DNA from 4 places in the Bradyrhizobium sp. USDA 3364 genome. Region 1 is predicted to be linked to each of the others. Evidence: predicted binding sites of a transcription regulator. Region 1 holds the regulator's gene; each other region holds the start of a gene.
What was found. Region 1 encodes PhoB, which activates phosphate uptake and scavenging genes when phosphate is short. Its sites were predicted from a motif close to TGTCATNNANCTGTCAT; they were not measured.
Positions count from the first base shown of each region.

Region 2: a site for PhoB is predicted at 2,500-2,516, ahead of ACVILL_RS40155 (UDP-2,3-diacylglucosamine diphosphatase). Genes of this name have one in related genera too.
Region 3: a site for PhoB is predicted at 2,559-2,575, ahead of ACVILL_RS35885 (OprO/OprP family phosphate-selective porin). Genes of this name have one in related genera too.
Region 4: a site for PhoB is predicted at 1,781-1,797, ahead of ACVILL_RS12260 (alkaline phosphatase D family protein). Genes of this name have one in related genera too.

Region 1 covers NZ_JBSRYG010000002.1:1,844,790-1,849,805, reverse strand. Annotated here, with positions in the region: gene pstC (phosphate ABC transporter permease subunit PstC) at 1-400, shown strand, start outside; gene pstA (phosphate ABC transporter permease PstA) at 405-1,250, shown strand; gene pstB (phosphate ABC transporter ATP-binding protein PstB) at 1,247-2,065, shown strand; gene phoU (phosphate signaling complex protein PhoU) at 2,086-2,802, shown strand; gene phoB (phosphate regulon transcriptional regulator PhoB) at 2,935-3,645, shown strand; gene ACVILL_RS08590 (GcrA family cell cycle regulator) at 3,992-4,504, opposite strand; gene ACVILL_RS08585 (acetylornithine transaminase) at 5,002-5,016, shown strand, end outside.
Region 2 covers NZ_JBSRYG010000002.1:8,469,778-8,474,793, reverse strand. Annotated here, with positions in the region: gene ACVILL_RS40170 (c-type cytochrome) at 18-947, shown strand; gene ACVILL_RS40165 (Lrp/AsnC ligand binding domain-containing protein) at 1,096-1,341, opposite strand; gene thiD (bifunctional hydroxymethylpyrimidine kinase/phosphomethylpyrimidine kinase) at 1,535-2,332, shown strand; gene ACVILL_RS40155 (UDP-2,3-diacylglucosamine diphosphatase) at 2,540-3,352, shown strand; gene ACVILL_RS40150 (glycosyltransferase family 4 protein) at 3,349-4,440, shown strand; gene ACVILL_RS40145 (threonine/serine dehydratase) at 4,498-5,016, shown strand, end outside.
Region 3 covers NZ_JBSRYG010000002.1:7,614,030-7,619,045, forward strand. Annotated here, with positions in the region: gene ACVILL_RS35875 (replication-associated recombination protein A) at 1-936, opposite strand, end outside; gene ACVILL_RS35880 (DegQ family serine endoprotease) at 933-2,291, opposite strand; gene ACVILL_RS35885 (OprO/OprP family phosphate-selective porin) at 2,637-4,235, shown strand; gene ACVILL_RS35890 (winged helix-turn-helix transcriptional regulator) at 4,501-4,881, opposite strand; gene ACVILL_RS35895 (zinc-binding alcohol dehydrogenase family protein) at 4,999-5,016, shown strand, end outside.
Region 4 covers NZ_JBSRYG010000002.1:2,622,346-2,627,361, forward strand. Annotated here, with positions in the region: gene ACVILL_RS12255 (TAXI family TRAP transporter solute-binding subunit) at 47-1,450, shown strand; gene ACVILL_RS12260 (alkaline phosphatase D family protein) at 1,861-3,423, shown strand; gene ACVILL_RS12265 (N-acetylmuramoyl-L-alanine amidase) at 3,574-4,584, shown strand; gene ACVILL_RS12270 (hypothetical protein) at 4,618-5,016, opposite strand, start outside.

The DNA of each region.
Region 1 (5,016 bases):
CATCACCGCGATCTCGGTCGACGTGTTCAAGACCGTGCCGTCGGTGCTGAAGGAAGCCGCCTACGGCATGGGCTGCACCACCTGGGAAGTCGTCCGCAACGTCGTGATCCCCTACACCCGGGTCGGCGTGATCGGTGGCGTCATGCTGGCGCTCGGTCGCGCGCTCGGCGAGACGATGGCGGTCACCTTCATCATCGGCAACTCGTTCCGCATCTCGTCGTCGATCTTCGCGCCGGGCACCACGATCTCGGCGGCGATCGCCTCCGAATTCGCCGAGAGCGACGGCCTGCACCAGTCCGGCCTGATCCTGCTCGGCCTGCTGCTGTTCGTGCTGACCTTCTTCGTGCTCGCCGGCGCCCGGTTGATGCTGATGCGGCTTGAAAAGAAGGCGGGGAAGTAACGCCATGAACCCGATCTACAAGTCCCGCCGCCGCAGCGACATCGTCATTCGCGCACTCTGCGTCGGTGCGGCGCTGTTCGGCGTCACCTGGCTGGCGCTGATCCTGATCACGCTGCTCTATAACGGCATCGCCGGCCTCAGCGTGCAGCTGTTCACCCAGAACACGCCGCCGCCGGGCTCGACCGATGGCGGCCTGCTCAACGCCATCGTCGGCTCGGTCATCATGACCGTGATCGGCGTCGGCATCGGCGCGCCGCTCGGCCTGTTCGCCGGCACCTACCTCGCCGAGTACGGCAAGCACGACAAGCTCACCTCGGTGATCCGCTTCATCAACGACATCCTGCTCAGCGCGCCCTCGATCATCATCGGCCTGTTCATCTATGGCGCGGTCGTGGTCCCGATGCGCGGCTTCTCGGCGATCGCCGGTGCGCTGGCGCTCGCCGTCATCGTGATCCCGGTCGTGCTGCGCACCACCGAGGACATGCTGCTGCTGGTGCCCAATCCGCTGCGCGAGGCGGCCTCGGCGCTCGGCCTGCCGCGTTCGCTGGTGATCAAGCGGATCGCTTATCGTGCGGCCCGGTCGGGTCTGATCACCGGTGTGCTGCTGGCGACCGCGCGCGTCGCCGGCGAAACCGCGCCGCTGCTGTTCACCGCGCTGTCGAACCAGTTCTTCAGCTGGGATTTGACCAAGACGATGGCCAACCTGCCGGTGACCATCAACAACTTCGTGCAGAGCCCCTACGCCTACTGGAAAGAACTGGCGTGGAGCGGCGCACTGCTCATCACATTCACCGTGCTCGCGTTGAATATCGGCGCGCGTATCCTTGGTGCCGAAAGGGCCGCAAAATGACCGAGCTTTCCGTCTCCACGACTGCCGCGGGCCACGTTCCCCAGGTTCCGCTTCCGGAAGCGCCGCCGAAAGTCACGGTGCGCAACCTCAACTTCTATTACGGCGAGCACCATGCGCTGAAGAACATCAACCTGACGCTGGGCACCAACCGCGTCACGGCGTTCATCGGCCCGTCGGGCTGCGGCAAGTCGACCCTGCTGCGCATCTTCAACCGGATGTATGATCTGTATCCGGGCCAGCGCGCCGTCGGCCAGCTGATGCTGGACCAGACCAACATCCTCGATCCCAAGCTCGACCTCAACCTGCTGCGCGCGCGGGTCGGCATGGTGTTCCAGAAGCCGACGCCGTTTCCGATGACGATCTACGAGAACATCGCATTCGGCATCCGCCTCTACGAGAAGATCTCGAAGTCCGAGATGGACGACCGGGTCGAGAAGGCGCTGCGCGGCGGCGCGCTGTGGAACGAGGTCAAGGACAAGCTGAACGCCTCCGGCCTGTCGCTCTCCGGCGGCCAGCAGCAGCGGCTGTGCATCGCGCGCACCGTGGCGGTGCGTCCCGAGGTGATCCTGTTCGACGAGCCGTGCTCGGCGCTCGATCCGATCTCGACCGCCAAGGTCGAGGAGCTGATCCAGGAGCTCTCCGAGGACTACACGATCGCGATCGTCACCCACAACATGCAGCAGGCGGCGCGCGTCTCCGACAAGACCGCCTTCATGTATCTCGGCGAGCTGATCGAGTTCGACGACACCAACAAGATCTTCACCTCCCCGAGCGATCGGCGCACCCAGGACTACATCACCGGCCGGTTTGGTTGACCGGGCTGAGGAGACAAGCGATGGCTTCTGAACATACCGCCAAGGCATTCGACAGCGACCTGCAGGAGTTGACCCGCCTGGTCGCCGAGATGGGCGGCCTCGTCGAACGGATGATTACCGAATCGGTCGATGCGCTGATCCGTCGCGACGTCGCGCTCGGCAAGCGCGTGGTCGCCGCCGACATCGACATCGACAATCTGCAGCGCGTCATCGAAGAGCGCGCGGTGCTGACGATCGCCCGCCGCCAGCCGATGGCGATCGACCTGCGCGAGATCGTCAGCGCGATGCGAGTCGCCACCGACCTCGAGCGGATCGGCGACCTCGCCAAGAACATGGGCAAGCGCGTCGCGGCGCTGGAGAGCGATTTCCAGCCGTTGAAGCTGATCCGCGGCCTGGAGCACATGACCGACCTCGTGCTGTCGCAGGTCAAGTCGGTGCTCGACGCCTACGCCGCGCACGATCTGCCGGCGGCGATGAACGTCTGGAAGGGCGACGAGGAGGTCGACGCGATCTGCACCTCGCTGTTCCGCGAACTGCTCACCTACATGATGGAGGATCCGCGCAACATCTCGTTCTGCATCCATCTGATGTTCTGCGCCAAGAACATCGAGCGCATCGGCGACCACGCCACCAATATCGCCGAGACCGTGTTCTACATGATCGAGGGCCAGCAGATCACCGACAAGCGCCCCAAGGGCGACATGACGACTTTTGCCACCACGGTGCCGGGTAACTAGGGCATGATCTCCAATAGCGGAAACCGGATTGTCTTCGCGACAAAGCGTTTGCGCGAGGATCGTGCTCGAGAGAAGTGAGCGTTTCGGTTTGCGTCTGGGCAACGGATCACCACAAAGAAAGAACTTAGACCGATGAGCGCACGCATTCTGGTAGTCGAAGACGAGGAAGCGCTGACGACGCTGTTGCGCTACAACCTCGATGCGGAAGGCTACGATGTCGAAACGGTTGGGCGCGGCGACGATGCCGACACCCGTCTGAAGGAGCGCGTCCCCGACCTCGTGGTGCTCGATTGGATGCTGCCGGGCCTGTCCGGCATCGAGCTGTGCCGCCGCCTGCGGGCGCGGCCCGAAACCAAGCAGCTTCCGATCATCATGCTGACCGCGCGCGGCGAGGAGAGCGAGCGCGTGCGCGGGCTTGCTACCGGCGCCGACGATTACATCGTCAAGCCGTTCTCGGTGCCGGAACTGCTGGCGCGGGTGAAGGGCCTGCTGCGCCGCGCGAGCCCGGAGCGGCTGGCGACCGTGCTGACCTATGGCGACATCGAGCTCGACCGCGAGAAGCGCCGCGTGGCGCGCTCGGGCCGTCCGATCGATCTCGGTCCGACCGAGTATCGTTTGCTCGAGTTCTTCCTCGAGCATCCCGGCCGCGTGTTCAGCCGCGAGCAGCTTCTCGACAGCGTCTGGGGCCGCGACATCTACATCGATGAGCGCACCGTCGACGTGCATATCGGCCGCCTGCGCAAGCTGCTCAATCCGGGCCGCGAGCAGGACCCGATCCGCACCGTGCGCGGCGCCGGCTATGCGCTCGACGACCGGTTTGCCAAAGCCGAGCCGCAACCGTAACGGCGGCTGGTGATGTGAGTTGGTTCGCTATCACGTGAGGTGAGCACACTGTCTGGCTCCCTCCCCCCTTGCGGGGGAGGGTGGGGAGAGGGGTGAGCCCCGGGCTGTGGCGTAAGGCGTGTAGCGACGTCCTCAACCGAACCGACGGTGCATTCTTCGCGATCGATAATCAGCGGAGCAAGCGGTACCCCTCTCCCCAACCCTCCCCCGCAAGGGGGGGGGGAGGGAGCCCGACGTGCGTGCTCACCTCACGTCGTGCGCTGCGCTCCATCCGGGCTACGCATCACACAAAAAATCCCCGCTTGCGCGGGGATTTGTTTTGCAGTCCAGGCTAGCTTCCCGAGTGCTACTTGATCTGTGGTTTCGCCGACGGCCGGCGGCGATCGGCGGCGGGCTGGTAGGCGACGCGCGAGTGATGCGCGCAATAGGGCAGGCCGGCGAGCGCCTTGCCGCCGCAGAAGAAGAATTCCGGGCTCGAGGGATCGCCGACCGGCCAGTGACAGGTGGCCTCGTTGAGCTCGAGCAGCGACAGCCGCTGGCTCATCGGCACCACGTTGTCGTAGGAGATCGGATCGGGCTCCATCTCGACCTCGAAGGCGTGCGCGAGCGCGGTGTTGCCGCGCGAGACCGGGCGCGCCACCCGCATCATGTGCTGAGCGGGACGCGCCTTGCGCTGCCGCGGCGCCGCCGTGGAGGGTGCTTTGGCGCGACCGGAGAGGCCGAGCCGGTGCACTTTGCCGATCACGGCGTTTCGCGTCACATTGCCAAGTTCCGCTGCGATCTGGCTGGCCGAAAGGCCAGACTCCCAGAGCTTCTTCAGCTGCTCGACGCGATCGTCGGACCAGGTCAATACCGTCATCGCATTCTTCCTTTCGCATGGCGCCGGCCAGTCATTGGAGCGGCGCTGCGAGCCAAATCTGGACAAATATCCCTGCGGCCAGAATCCCTTAGCCCTCGCCGGGCACGGTGTTGCGCCCGAACGTTTACGCGAGACACGAAGGCTACTTAGAGGGTCCAGTACTGCCGCACGAGATGTCGTACCCGACAGGCCAAACGCTACAATATGGCGTGACTCTGGCGCAAGAGTCCGCGGCCGTGCGTCCACATGTTCCAGCACAGTTAAGCATTGCAATGAGGCTTTTCCACCGCACCGGAATGCTACGGATTGTGTACGCTGCGCATCGCAGGAAGGCCGGCAAACGGCGGCTCCTGGCGATTGACACTGACCCGCCGCAGCATAGAATGTTGGCCACGTGCCGCCCGCAAAGGCGGCCGTTTTGTTTTCCGAAGCTGGCCGTTGCTGCGCTGGCGTCAATGCGCGCGGCAATTGTCGGCCTCAAACCGGCAGTGAACGCCATGACCAACGTTGCC
Region 2 (5,016 bases), 6.6 Mb from region 1:
CAACGACGGATCGGTGAATGTTGCGACGAATTCTCCTCCTGGCCATCCTGGCCTGCCTCATCGGCTTTGGCGTGTTCTGGTGGCTGACGATCCCCGTGACCGTCTCCGCCAGCGCGTTGCCCGCCTACCAGCCTGACCTGGCCAACGGCCTCACAACGTTCAATGCCGGGGGATGTTCCTCCTGTCACGCCGTACCCAAGCAGGACGACCGCACCAGGCTGGGTGGCGGGCTTGCGATACCGTCGCCGTTCGGCACCTTCTACGCGCCGAACATCTCGCCCGACCCGAACGACGGCATCGGCCGCTGGAGCGAGGCCGACTTCGTCACCGCGGTCATGAAGGGCACCTCGCCGTCAGGCGCGCACTATTTCCCGGCGTTTCCGTACACGTCCTATCAGTACGCCAGGGTCAATGATGTGCGCGACCTGTTCGCCTATCTGAAGACCTTGCCGCCGGTCGCCGGCAAGGTGCGCGACCACGATCTGCCGTTTCCGTTCAACATCAGGCGCAATGTCGGGGTCTGGAAGTTGCTGTTCATGAACGGCAAGCCGTTCGTCGCGGATGCCAGCCGCTCGGCGCATTGGTATCGCGGCGCCTATCTCGTCAACAGCTTCGGCCATTGCGCCGAGTGCCACAGTCCGCGGAATTTCCTCGGGGGCATCATCAGTGCGCAGCGCTTCGCCGGGGGCCCCAACCCGGAGGGCGAGGGCTGGGTGCCCAACATCACGCCGAGGGGGATCTCGGACTGGAGTACGAAGGACATCGCCTATTTCCTCGAGAGCGGCCAGACGCCGGATGGCGACAGCGCCGGCGGCTCGATGGTGCGCGTGATCCGCAACACCTCGCAGCTCTCGTCAAGCGATCGCGACGCGATCGCCGAGTACATCAAGTCGCTGCCGCCGGTCGAGGGACCGCCGAAGCCGACCAAGCCCGAGAAGAAGTCGTAGCGGACACGTCCTAGACTCCTCATGGTGAGGAGCGCGCAACGCGCGTCTCGAACCATGTGGCCCCCACTGTGGCCTACATCCTTCGAGACGCCCGCAGGACGGGCTCCTCAGGATGCGGCGTTAGAGAGTACGTCGTGATGCGGCGAAACTACTTCGCGCCGAACGCCTTGAAGGTGATGATGGTGAGGGTGTCCTGGATGCCCGGGATCACCTGAACCTTCTCGTTGATGAAATGGCCGATGTCGGTGTCGTGGTCGACGTAGAACTTGACCAGCAGATCGTAATTGCCCGCGGTGGAGTAGATCTCGGATGCGATCTCGGCCTCCGCCAGCGCGTTGGCGACGGTGTAGGACTGGCCGAGCTTGCATTTGATCTGGACGAAGAAAGGAACCATCAAAGTCGTCTCCGGGGATTTGGCCGACTATAGGCCAAAAACCGGCGGCCAAGGCAAGGGGGCGAGAAGGGGCCAAGGCAAGGCCAACTCGCGGTAAAGTCAGGCGAACTTGCTGCCGATGGGCGGCCGGGCTAGGACAGGCCATGGTGTTATTCATAACGGTCTCATTCGTATCAACCGCCGGTGCCGCGAGATGACCCCGGTCGCGCTCACCATTGCCGGCTCGGATTCCTCGGGCGGCGCGGGCATCCAGGCCGACCTCAAGAGCTTTGCCGCGCTCGGGGTCTACGGCGCCTCCGCCATCACGGCGCTGACCGCGCAGAACACCACGGGGGTCAGCGGCATCCATCCGGTGCCTGCTGCATTCGTCACCGCCCAGATCGATGCGGTTTTCTCCGACCTCGACGTCGGCGCGGTCAAGATCGGCATGGTGGCGCAGGCCGAGACGATCGAGGCGATCGCCGATGGGCTGAAGCGCTGGGCGCCGCGCCACATCGTGCTTGACCCGGTGATGGTCGCGACGTCGGGTGATCGGCTGCTCGCCGCCGAGGCCGTCGATGCGCTCAAGACCAAACTGTTTCCGCTGGCCTCGCTGATCACGCCGAACCTGCCGGAAGCGGCGGCGCTGCTCAACGAGCCGGTCGCCTCAAGCGCGGCCGACGTCGAACAGCAAGGCAAGCGATTGCTGGCGACGGGATGCCGCGCGGTGCTGGTCAAGGGCGGCCACGGCCACGGTGCCGAGAGCACCGACTATCTGATCGACGCCGAGCGCAGCATCGCGCTATCGGCGCCGCGCATCGCCACATCAAACACGCACGGCACCGGCTGCTCGCTGTCGTCGGCGATCGCGGCAGGGCTCGCGAAAGGCGAGGCGATGGAGACCGCCGTGCGCAACGCGAAGGCGTGGATATCAGGTGCGATCGCCGCCGCCGATCGTTTCGCGGTCGGCCACGGCCACGGGCCGGTGCATCACTTCCACAAGTACTACTGAAGCTCTGAAGCCGCGTTGTTCCGCCGCGATATGCGGCAACACCACGCCTGTTGCGCACAGCCGCGTGCGCCGATGTCGCCAGATTGTCGCATGCGGCTGTTATCCGCAGGACAGGGGCGCGCTGCTGATTCTCGTTAACTCTTTGTGGAGCCTCAGGTCGCGGGGATCGTCATCGCCTTGTCACAGGAATCTGTTAGGTGCACAGGCATGGGAAGTGACTCCTTGAGTGAAGAGAGCCCCGAGCGGCGCTTTCGCACTTTGTTTATCTCCGATGTCCATCTCGGAGCCCGCGGTTCGCAAGCCGACCGCCTGCTGGACTTCCTCCGCTCTCACGATGCCGACACGATCTACCTGGTTGGTGATATCGTCGACGGCTGGGCGCTGAAGTCGAACTGGTACTGGCCGCAGACTCACAACGATTTCGTGCAGAAGATGCTGCGCAAGGCGCGCAAGGGCGCCAAGGTGATCTACGTCCCGGGCAACCACGACGAGTTCCTGCGCAAATATTACGGCACGCATTTCGGCGGCATCGACGTGGTGGAGAACACCATCCACACCGGCGCCGACGGCAAGCGCTATCTCATCATCCACGGCGATATCTTCGATCTCGTCGTGCAGAACGCGCGCTGGCTCGCCCATCTCGGCGACAAGGCCTACGACTTCGCGATCCAGATGAATCGCTTCGTCAACTTCTTCCGCAAGATGTTCGGCGTGCCGTACTGGTCGCTGTCGCAATGGGCCAAGCTCAAGGTCAAGAAGGCGGTGAACTATATCGGCGCGTTCGAGGCTACGCTGGCCGGCGAGGCGCGGCGTCACGGCTGCGACGGCGTGATCTGCGGCCACATCCACTACGCGACGATTCATGACGAGCACGGCATCCGCTACATGAATTGCGGCGACTGGGTGGAGAGCTGCACGGCGCTCGCCGAGCACGAAGACGGCCGCTTCGAGATCATCACCTGGACCGATCCGGTGCGCCGGATTGCGCCAGTTCCGCGAGTAACGGCACGCGCTGCATGACGCATATCCTGGTCGCGACCGATGCGTGGCATCCCCAGGTCAACGGGGTTGTCCGCACGCTGACCATGATGGCACAGGCGGCGAAATCGCTCGGCGTCGAGGTGAGCTTCCTGACGCCGGACGAGTTCCGCACCTTCGCGATGCCGAGCTACCGCGATCTCCGGCTGGCCTTGCCGTACCGGGCCAAGGTTGCCAGCCTGATCGAGGCGGCGAAGCCCGACAGCATCCATATCGCGACCGAAGGCCCGATCGGGCTGTCGGTCCGCCGCTATTGCCGCACGCATGGCCTGCCGTTCACGACGAGTTTCCACACCCGCTTTCCGGAATACGTGTCGGCGCGGACGCCTGTCCCGGAAGCCTGGGTATGGCGTGCGCTGCGCTGGTTCCACAAGCCGAGCCGGGCGGTCATGGCCGCCACCCCGGCACTGGCGGCCGAACTGCGCCAGCGCGGCTTCCGCAACGTGGTGCTGTGGTCGCGCGGCGTCGATACCGCGCTGTTCCATCCGCGCGACGTCGATCTCTGCCTGCCGCAGCCGGTCTATCTCAGCGTCGGCCGGGTCGCGGTGGAGAAGAACCTCGAGGCATTCCTCGACCTCGATCTGCCCGGCACCAAGGTCGTGGTCGGCGACGGCCCGGCGCGGGCGGCGCTGGAGCGGAAATATCCGGAAGCCGTCTTCCTCGGCGCCCGCCATGGGGAAGAATTGGCTGAGATTTACGCCGCGGCCGATGTGTTCGTTTTCCCGAGTCGCACCGATACGTTCGGTTTGGTGCTGCTCGAAGCGTTGGCCAGCGGCCTGCCGGTTGCCGCTTTTCCGGTCACCGGGCCCCGTGACGTGATCGGCGCCGCGCCGGTCGGCATCCTTGACGAGGATTTGCACCATGCCTGCCTGGAGGCGCTCAGCATCCCGCGCCAGGCCTGTGTCGATTTCGCTGCGCTCCACACCTGGCAGGCGTCGGCCCGGGTGTTCATCGACCGCTGCATGAACGTCCGTCCGGCACCGCCCGACGGCGAGGGGGAGGCGTTCGAATTCGGTGCCGAGGAGCACCATTTCGCGGCGCTGCCGGCCAGTCAGCCGACCTCGCGCTAGACGAACTCACGCTAAAGCGTCTTGCCGGGCCGCATTCCGGCGCGATACAAATCGCGGATGACGGACACCGTTCTAAATCCACCCGTCGCTGCCGCGGACATCGATGCCGCCGCAAGGGTGGTCGCGCCGTTCGCGGTGCGCACGCCGCTCCTGACCTTTCCCGTTCTCAACGAACGCGTCGGCAGCCGGGTTTTCCTCAAGCCCGAGATGCTGCAGCGGACCGGATCGTTCAAGTTCCGCGGCGCCTTCAACAAGCTCGCCTCGATCCCGCAGAACCAGCGGAGCGGCGGCGTGGTCGCGTTCTCCTCGGGCAACCACGCCCAGGGTGTCGCAGCGGCGGCCAGGATCCTCAACATGCAGGCAACCATCGTGATGCCTGCGGACTCGCCGCTCACCAAGCGCGAGCGGACCAAATCGTATGGCGCCGAAGTCGTGCTCTACGACCGCGATCGCGACGACCGTGCGGCGATCGCCAGCGGCATCGCCAGCAAGCGTGGCGCGACCCTGGTGCCTCCCTATGACGATCCGTTGGTGATCGCGGGCCAGGGCACCGCGGGCCGCGAGATCGCCGAGGAC
Region 3 (5,016 bases), 5.8 Mb from region 1:
CAGCGCCTGCGGATCGGCCAGCCCGATGTCCTCGACCGCCATGCGCACCACGCGCCGCGCCAGGAACAGCGGGTCCTCGCCGGCGTCGAACATGCGCGCGAGATAATACAGCGCCGCATCCGGATCGGAGCCCCGCACGGACTTGTGCAGCGCCGAGATCAGGTTGTAGTGGCCGTCGGCCGACTTGTCGTAGATCGGCGCACGGCGCTGCAGGATCGCCTGCAACTGCTCCGCGTTGAACACCTCGCCCTTGCGCGCGGCGCGCCAGACCTCCTCGGCCAATGTCAGCGAGGCACGGCCGTCGCCGTCGGCCATCCGCACCAGCACGGCGCGCGCTTCCGCATCGAGCGGCAGGTTCTTGCCCTCGATCTTCTCGGCATTGGCAAACAGCTTCTCGATCGCGGCCGTATCGAGCGAGTGAAACACCAGCACGCGGGCGCGCGACAGCAGCGCGGCGTTGAGCTCGAAGGACGGGTTCTCCGTGGTGGCGCCGACCAGCACCACCGTGCCGTCCTCCATCACGGGCAGGAAGGAATCCTGCTGCGCGCGGTTGAACCTGTGCACCTCGTCGACGAACAGCAGCGTGCCCTTGCCGGTCTCACGGCGGGCACGGGCGGCGTCGAACGCCTTCTTGAGATCGGCGACGCCGGAGAACACCGCGGAGATCTGCTCGAAATGCAGCTCGGTGGCGTCGGCCAGAAGCCGCGCCACCGTGGTCTTGCCGGTGCCGGGCGGTCCCCAGAACACCAGCGAGCCCAGCGTGCGCGTTTCCAGCATGCGGGTCAGCGCGCCGTCGGGTCCGAGGATGTGGTCCTGCCCGACCACGTCGGCCAGCGTGCGCGGACGCAGCCGGTCCGGCAGCGGGTGTGGCGCATCCTGCTCCATCCCCGCCGCAGCGAACAGATTGCCGGCCTCCCTCGGTTGTTTGGGGCTCATCCGCCGAGCGTCACGTTGATCTGCTGGCCGCCGCGCACCAGCGTGATGCGCCAGACCCGCGTCCCCGACTTCGACGCTTTCTCGAGGTCGCCGGTGCGCGCGATCTTCTCGTTGTTGACCGCCAGGATGATGTCGCCCTTCTGGAAGCCGACATTGGCCGCCGTGCCGTCATCGGCGAGCTCAGTCACGACGACGCCCTCGGCGCCGGCATCGAGATGCAGCTCATCGGCCAGCGCTGGCGAGATGTTGGCGACCCTGGCGCCCTGGAACGGCGAACGCGCGGTCAGCACGATCTCGTCGCGGTTGCTATCGGGCGCAGTCTCCAGCGGCACGGTGAGCTTCACCGGCTTGCCGCCGCGCTGCACCTCGATCTCCGCATTGCCGCCGAGCGGACGGGTCGCGAAGCGGTAGTCGAACGCGTTGGGATCGTCGATCGGCGTGCCGTCGATCCCGACGATCAGGTCGGACAGCTTCAGCCCGGCCTTCGCTGCGGGGCTGTTCGGCGCAACATTGGCGACCAGCGCGCCGGTCGGCAGCTTCAGCCCGAGCGTCTCCGCAATCTCCGGCGTGACCGCCTGCAAGCGCGCGCCGAGCCACGGCCGCTTCACCGCCTTGCCGCCGCTCTTGGCGGAGGCCACCACCACGCGCACCATGTTGGCAGGGATCGCAAAGCCGATACCCTGCGAGCCGCCGGAGCGCGAGAAGATCGCGGTGTTGATGCCTGCGAGCCGCCCGGTCATGTCGACCAGCGCGCCACCCGAATTGCCGGGATTGATCGCGGCATCGGTCTGAATGAAGAATTGATAATCCGTGATCCCGACTTGAGTGCGCGCCAGCGCCGAGATGATGCCGTGCGTCACGGTCTGGCCGACGCCGAACGGATTGCCGATCGCGAGCACGACGTCACCGACCTGCAGCTGGTCGGAATTGGCGAAGTCGAGCGTGGCGAATTTCTCCTTGCTGGTATTCTTCAGCCGCAGCACGGCGAGGTCGGTACGGCTGTCCTTCAGCACGATCTCCGCCTCGTATTCGCGCTTGTCGGCGAGCGAGACCTTCACCTGGTCGGCGCCCTCGATCACGTGATTGTTTGTGACCACGAGGCCGGAGCCGTCGACCATCACGCCGGAGCCGAGCGAGCGCTGCATCTGCTCGGGCTGCTGCCCCGGCACGCCGAAGAAGCGGCGGAAGATCGGGTCGTCCAGGAACGGATTGCGGTTCTGCACCGTCTTGGCGGCATAGACATTGACCACCGCCGGCTGCACCCGCTGCACTATCGGCGCATAGGACAGCTGCAGCTCGGCCTGCGAGGACGGCACCCGGCGGTCCTGGGCCGCGGCCGGGCCGAGATTCCCCATCAAAACCAACGTGCACAGCGCGGATAGAGCAGCAAAGCGGACAGGTCGGAGCATTCTCACCTCTCGTGGAAAACGCCGGAATATAGGCGCGTTCGCGGGGCAATTGAAGGGCGCCCGGCCGGATAACTGGCCCCCGCCGGACCGGTGCAAAACCCGCAGCAGTCGCGTTGAAGCGCGCCGCCAAGCTTCTATGATGCCTGTCATCTCACTGCGCCGCTCCGCTTGTTGCCTGCGGACAACAAGCGGAACTGCGATGCCAGAAAGCGCTGTCGTGCGTCAGTCACGTTCAGCTCCTAGGACCGTTCAGTGAGTGAGTGAGGACTTCAAACACAACAGGGGTGCACAATGGGTGCGACAAAAGTTGGTGCAATCGCCATAGGACTTGCAGGGGCGCTCGCCGCCTCGCCGGCCTATTCGCAATCGGCCGGAGGCGGCAGCGACGCGGAGATCGCGCTGCTGAAGCAGCAGCTCAAGATGCTCGAGCAGAAGCTCGACAAGTTGCAGAAGCAGACCAACGCCAATACCGCATCTGCGGCCAGCGCAAACGCCAATGCGAAGGCGGCGGACGCCAGAGCCTCGCGCGTCGCAAGCGCCAACGCCGCGATCCCGGTCAAGGGCCCGGTCGCGCCGTCGGGCGTCGTGGTGACGATGCCGAACAACCGGCCGACGATCTGCACCGCGGACGAACAGAACTGCGTCGCGATCACGAGTCGCATCCACTGGGACGTCGGCGGCTACGACTATCGTCCGAACACGGCCGGCACCTCGCCGCAGAAGCTCGACAGCGGCGAGAATCTCCGCCGCGCGCGCATCGGCATCGTCGGCAAGTTCTTCGGCGACTGGAATTACGCGCTGATCTACGACTTCGGCGGCTCGTCCGACGGCTTCGGCGGCGCGGCCCCGGGCTCGCTGCCCGGCGGCGGCACTTCCGGCGTCGAGAATGCCTATCTGAGCTACACCGGTTTCAAGCCATTCGGCGGCAAGATGGCGATCGAAGGCGGCATCATGGACATCCCGTGGACGCTGGACGAAGCGACCAGCTCCAACGACATCCTGTTCATGGAGCGCGCCTCGGTCGGCATCATCGCGCAGAACATCGCGGCCGGTGACTTCCGTTCGGGCGCCGGCACGCGCTGGTGGAACGACCAGCTCTGGATCGGCGGCTACGTCACCGGACCGACGACGGGCGCGATCCACTCCGCCTCCTCGACCGCGCCGGCCGGGACGTCGGAGCAATATGGCGGTGTCGTCCGCATCGCCGGCAATCCGATCAGCGGCAAGAACTACTCGGTGCATATCGGTGCCGATGCGGAATGGCTGGTGCAGCCGCCGCGCAACCAGCTGACGCAGGCGCAGACGCTCACGCTCAGCGACCGGCCCGAGCTGCGCATCGATCCGACCACGCTGATCTCGACCGGCGCGATCGCCAACGTCTCCAGCGCGCAGGTCTACGGCGTCGAGGCCGCAGCGACCTACGGGCCGTTCATCGCGCAGGGCGAATATTACTGGTTCAATGTCGACCGCTCCGCGAATACCGGGCTGCCGCCGTTCGGCGCGCCGAGCCTGAAATTCGACGGCGGTTACGCGCAGGTCGGCTACGTGCTGACCGGCGAGAACCACGCCTACAATCCGGCGACGGCCTCCTATAGCGGGATCAAGCCGCATGATCCGTTCTCGCTCGCCGGCGGCGGCTGGGGCGCCTGGGAAATCGCCGGCCGCGTCAGCACGATGGATCTGAACGATCAGATCGCGCAGGCGGTCGGCGTCGCGGGTGGACGGCAGACCGTCTACACCGCCGCGCTGAACTGGTACGTCAACAACAACGTCCGCTTCATGCTGAACTATCTGCACGGCGACATCGCCAAGCAGGCCTCGGCGACCTCGCCTGCGGATGTCGGCTCGAAGTTCGACGCGGTCGCGCTGCGCACGCAGGTGGCGTTCTGAGCTGATCTGCGCAGCCGCCAAGAGCAACGGCCGGGAGCGACACCGCTCCCGGCAGGTACGCGCCGCCGAAATATCGAAAACAACCCCATGCAAAGGAGCCGGCGGCCGCGGCGCTCGACAGAGCGACTTGACACGTCGGGCAACTCAAAGGTAGATTTCCAATATTCCGAAATTGTGCAAACGCCCGCGAATGCGGGACTATCGATCTTTCCATCGGGGAGAGGTGAATTGGATCCGGCCCGATTCAATTCAAACTGATCTTGAGCTACGCCGCGCGCTTCGGCTTTTTCACGACAACCTCCGGCGCGGGCGCGCAGGACAGCCGCTCCTGATGGCCCTCGCCCCAGGCTTTCAGGATATCGATCACCGGGCGCAGGCTCTCGCCGAGTTCGGACAGCGTGTATTCGACCCGCGGCGGCACTTCGGCATAGACCTTGCGGATCACGAGGCCGTCGTCCTCGAGCGCGCGCAGCTGCTTGGTCAGCATGCGCTGGGTGATGCCGGGCATCCGCCGCCGCAACTCGCCGAAGCGCTGGGTGCCGGCCTGCAAATGGTACAGGATCACGCCCTTCCATTTGCCGTCGATCAGGTCCAGCGCGGCCTCGACCGCACAGCCCGGACGGCGCGCAAAGTTCTTCCGTTTCATGGGATTTTTCCCAATAGTATACAAACAGGGACTAGTTCCCTGTTTGTACAGTACTTGCCAAAAGGACGCCAGCGCGACAGTTAAACGGCAGGCAATCGCCCACCACGGAGACCAGCCATGAAGGCCGTCGGATAC
Region 4 (5,016 bases), 780 kb from region 1:
AAATTGAGCCCAGACGGTTGTTTGCGAGATCGATGATCCAAGGCCGATGACAGACGGCTCCGCCAGCATATCGCCCAAGCCGCTGCGTTCGGCACAGCGGCGGCTGATATTCGTTTTGATCGCGGGCGCACTCGCCATCATCGGCGCGATGGCCGCCGGCTACTATTTCGCGGTGCGCCCTGTGACGCTGCGGATCGCGGTCGGTCCCGCGAACAGCGATGACCTCAAGGTCGTGCAGGCACTGGCGCAGGCCTTCAACAACCAGCAGCAAACCCAGGTCAAGCTCCGCCCGGTGCAGACCGACGGGGCCACCGCCAGTGCGCAGACGCTGGCCGACGGCAAGGCCGATCTCGCCATCATCCGCGGCGACCTCGATGTGCCGAAGAATGCGCAGGCTGTCGCGACCCTGCGCAAGAATGTCGTGGTGATGTGGGTTCCGCCTGCAAAGGGCAAGGTTCGGAAATCTGCCCGGATCACCAAGATCGCGCAGCTTGCCGGCCACAAAATCGGCGTCGTCGGCCGCACGCCGGCCAACGTCAATCTGCTGAAGCTGATCCTGACGCAATACGGCGTCGACCCGATGAAGGTCGACATCGTTCAGTTCCCGGCCAATGAGGCGGCGGACGCGATCAAGAACCTGAAGGCCGACGCCTACCTCGCCGTCGGTCCGGCCAACAGCAAGATCACGATCGATGCCATCACGGCGTCGGTCAAGGACGGCGGCGAGCCCACCTTCCTGCCGATCGACGCCTCGGAAGCAATCGCGCAGAACCATCCGGCCTATGAGGCCGCGGAAATCCCCGCCGGCTCGCTCGGCTCGGCCGATCGGCCCGACGACGAGGTGAAGACGATCAGCTTCTCGCACCACGTCGTCGCGCGAAAGGGCCTGTCGGACTCGACGGTCGCGGCCTTCACGCGGCAATTGTTTGCGATCCGGCAGTCGCTCAAGAACGATTTCCCGCTCGCCGCCAAGATCGAGACGCCCGACACCGACAAGGACGCCACCATCCCCGTGCATCCCGGCGCGGCCGCCTTCGTCGACGGCGAGGAAAAGACCTTCCTCGACCGCTACAGCGATTACATCTGGTGGAGCCTGATGGCGTTCTCGGCGATGGGCTCCGCCGGTGCGTGGTTTGCCGGCTATCTCAAGCAGGATGAGCGCAACACCAACTCCTCGCAGCGCGATCGCCTGCTGAACATGCTGAGGGCTGCGCGGCAAAGCGATTCGGCCGATGAGCTCGACCAGATGCAGGCGGAGGCCGACGACATCCTGCGCCACACGCTCGACTGCTTCGAGCACGGCGCCATCGAGGAAGGCACGCTGACCGCGTTCAACATCGCGCTCGAGCAGTTCCACAACGCCGTCGCCGACCGCAAGGCGCTTCTGATCAGCATGCCGCAGAATCTGCAGCGGACTGCAAGCCAGTTCAGGGCTGCGGGCACGGCGTAGCGGCGGCTTCTAACAGTTCTCCGCAATCTCCTTCGCCTCCCGCTTGCGGAGCGACCTCCTCTGTTTCTCCGCTTGTCCGCCGAAGACTCGTGAGGAAGTCACCGGCGGTATGGTTCCCTCCCCCCTTGCGGGGGAGGGTTAGGGAGAGGGGTGCCACTTGCTCCGTCGATAGTTGGTTACGAGACCAACGGTGCGATTGAGCGAGCGCCATTTCATCACTGACGTCAGCGCCCGGGGCTCACCCCTCTCCCCGCCCTCCCCCACAAGGGGGAGGGAGCCTTACATGCGTGCTCACCTTACGAACCGTCGCTTCTGACGCTTCCTCCCGCCTGTAATCTCTCCGTCATGGAATTTTTCTAGGTCTTGACGGGCGTGCGGCGCATTGTCGCTGTGACCTGAGGAGGCTCCCCATGACGATCCGGTTCTCGCGAAACCTCACCCGCCGGCGCTTTCTTTCGACCGCGGCTGCAACCGGCGCCGGCGTGATCGCGATGCCCTATCTGTCGCGCGCGGCCGATCGCCCCGTGATCACCCATGGCGTGCAGTCCGGCGATGTCGGCGTTGACGGCGGCGTCGTGTGGGCGCGTGCGGACCGGCCGTCGCAGATGATGGTCGAGGTCGCGACCACGGAATCGTTCAAGGACGCCCGCACGCTGCCGCCGATCACGGCGCTGCCGGAGAGCGACTTCACCGCAAAAATGCTGCTGGAGAACCTGCCGTCGGGCCAGGACATCTTCTATCGCGTCCGCTTCCGCGACCTCGCCCATGTCGACATCGTCGGCGAGCCCGTGGTCGGCCGCTTCCGCACCGCGCCGAGCGACCGCCGCGACGTCTCCTTCGTGTGGGGCGGCGACGTGGCCGGCCAGGGCTGGGGCATCAACCCGGACGACGGCGGCATGATCACCTTCTCGGCGATGAAGAAGCACGCCCCGGACTTCTTCCTGCATTCCGGCGACACCATCTATGCCGACGGCGTCATCACCGCCGAGCAGAAGCAGCCCGACGGCAAGATCTGGAAGAACATCACGATCCCGGAGAAGGCCAAGGTGGCCGAGACGCTCGACGAATACCGCGCCGCGCACAAATACAATTTTCTCGACGGCAATCTGCGCGACTTCAATGCCGAGGTGCCGATCTTCGTGCAGTGGGACGACCACGAGGTGACCAACAACTGGTCGCTGTCGAAGCAGCTGCCGGCTTCCTACAAGGAGCGCGACATCAACGTGCTCGCCGCGCGCGCGGCAAAAGCCTTCCACGAGATGTATCCGATGCGCGAGAGCATCGTCGAACCGGGCCGGGTCTACCGCACGCTGAGCTACGGCCCGCATCTCGACGTCTTCATGCTCGACGAGCGCAGCTATCGCGGCCCGAACGGCCCGAACCTACAAGAAAAATATGGCCCCGACGCCTATTTCATCGGACCGGACCAGATGGCCTGGCTGAAGCGCGCGCTGCTCAACTCGCGCGCCACCTGGAAGGTGATCGCCTCCGACATGCCGCTGTCGTTGATCGTCTACGACGATGCCGCCAACAAGAAGGGCTCGGAAGCGTTCGCGCAGGGCGGCGGCCCGGCGCGCGGCCGCGAGCTCGAGATCGCCGACATCCTGCGCTTCATCAAGACCTCGGATATCGTCAACACCGTGTGGCTGACCGCCGACGTGCACTATGCGGCGGCGCACTACTACGACCCGAACAAGGCCCAGTTCCAGGAATTCGATCCGTTCTGGGAATTCGTCTCCGGCCCGCTGCATGCCGGTACGTTCGGCCCGAACGAGCTCGACAACACGTTTGGTCCCGAGGTGAAGTTCGTCAAGGCGCCGGGCGAAGCCAACCAGAACCTGCCGCCGTCGGCCGGCATGCAGTTCTTCGGCCACGTCAAGATAGACGGCAAGAGCGGCCAGATGACCGTCAGCCTGCGCGATCGCGTCGACGCCGAGCTGTGGGCGATCACGCTCGACCCGAAGCCGGTCTAGTCGGACCGCGGCTACGGCGGAACCGCACTCCCCTTGACCGACGCTCTTGCCTCAAGGCAAGGGGGTCGCGTTTGACGGGGGATAGACGCGACCTGCCTCTTCCGGTATCGAGATAAGAGCCGTTATGCTGGGGGCCCGGAGGGGCGGAGCATGAGGCGCTGCGAATTCATTCGCGTGCTCGGTGGTATCGTCGCGAGGTTTCGGCCTCGTCGCCTGGTTGTCGTCGCGATCGCAGTGTTCGCGCTGCTGCCGATCGAGGTCAGCGATGCCGGCTGGCTGCCGGATTTCTTCAAGAGCTCGTCCAAGCAAGTCAAATCGCCAAAGCGCGCGAAGTCGACAAGGCAGTCGACAAGGCACGCCAGATTGGCAAGGCATCGCGCACAGCCAAAACCCCACCCCACACGGCTTGCCGCGCTTGGGCCGGCCGTCCTGCCATCGTCCGCTCTCAAGCCGAGCGGATCCAAATGCGATCCCTCGACATTCCGGATCGTGCTGGACGTCGGACACACCGCTGAATCGGAAGGCGCGATGAGCGCCCGCAACGTCGCCGAGTTCGTCTTCAACCTGCGCCTCGCCAGGCAGATCGAGGAGAAGTTGAAGTCCGATGGCTTCGCCGAAACCAGGCTGCTTCTGACCGAAGGCAAGGCGCGACCCAGCCTGTTCAAGCGGGTCGCCGCGGCCAACAATCTGCACGCGGATCTCTTGCTGTCGATCCACCATGACTCCGTGCCCAACAAGATGCTCGAGGATTGGGAATTCGAGGGCAAGAAAAGCCACTTCAGCGACCGCTTCAGCGGCTACTCCGTGTTCGTCTCCCGGGAGAATCCGGAATTCAAGACGAGCCTCCGCTTCGCCGAGCTGCTCGCCGGCGAAATGAAGACCCAGGGGCTGCGCTATGCCGAGCAATACAGCCTGCCCGTCATGGGTCGCTACCAGCACCCGCTGCTCAACAAGGAGACCGGCGTCTACAGCTATGACGAGCTGATCGTGCTGAGAAAGACCGCGATGCCCGCCGTCCTGCTGGAGGCGGGCTCGATCATCAACCGGGACGAAGAGCTCAAGATGGACTCGCCCGAGCGGCAGAACGTCATCGCCGGCGGCGTCGCGGCCGCCGTGAAGGAATTCTGCGAGCCGCGATGGGCCGTGGTCGGTCCGCCCTGATCGTGCTCGGCGAAGCCGATTCCCCTGCCGATTTCAGCCCGGCTTGCCCGCCTTGATCTCCTTGAATTTGGCAAGCGCCTGCTCGAACTTGGCATTGAACAGCCACATCGCGTCGAGGATCTCGCGGAAGGTCGCGGATGTTCTCGCCCGGTCGGCGCGGCCGAACGCAAAGACGCTGTTGTTGCGCAGGTCTCGCATGATCCTGGGGTCGGAGATTCTGTAGCCCGTGAGATTCCCCGACTTCAGTGCCGCCCTGGTCGGCGTCGGGATGATCTGGATCAGTTCGAAGACCTTCATCTGATCGATCGGATCCGGCAGCGCTCTCTGGATCGCCGGGACCGCCGGGAAGAGTTCGGCATGTGCGTTCATGAGACCGTCCCGCACCGCGGTCCAGTGATTGAACCTGTGATCGAGGCTGCCGGCTCGCGCCTC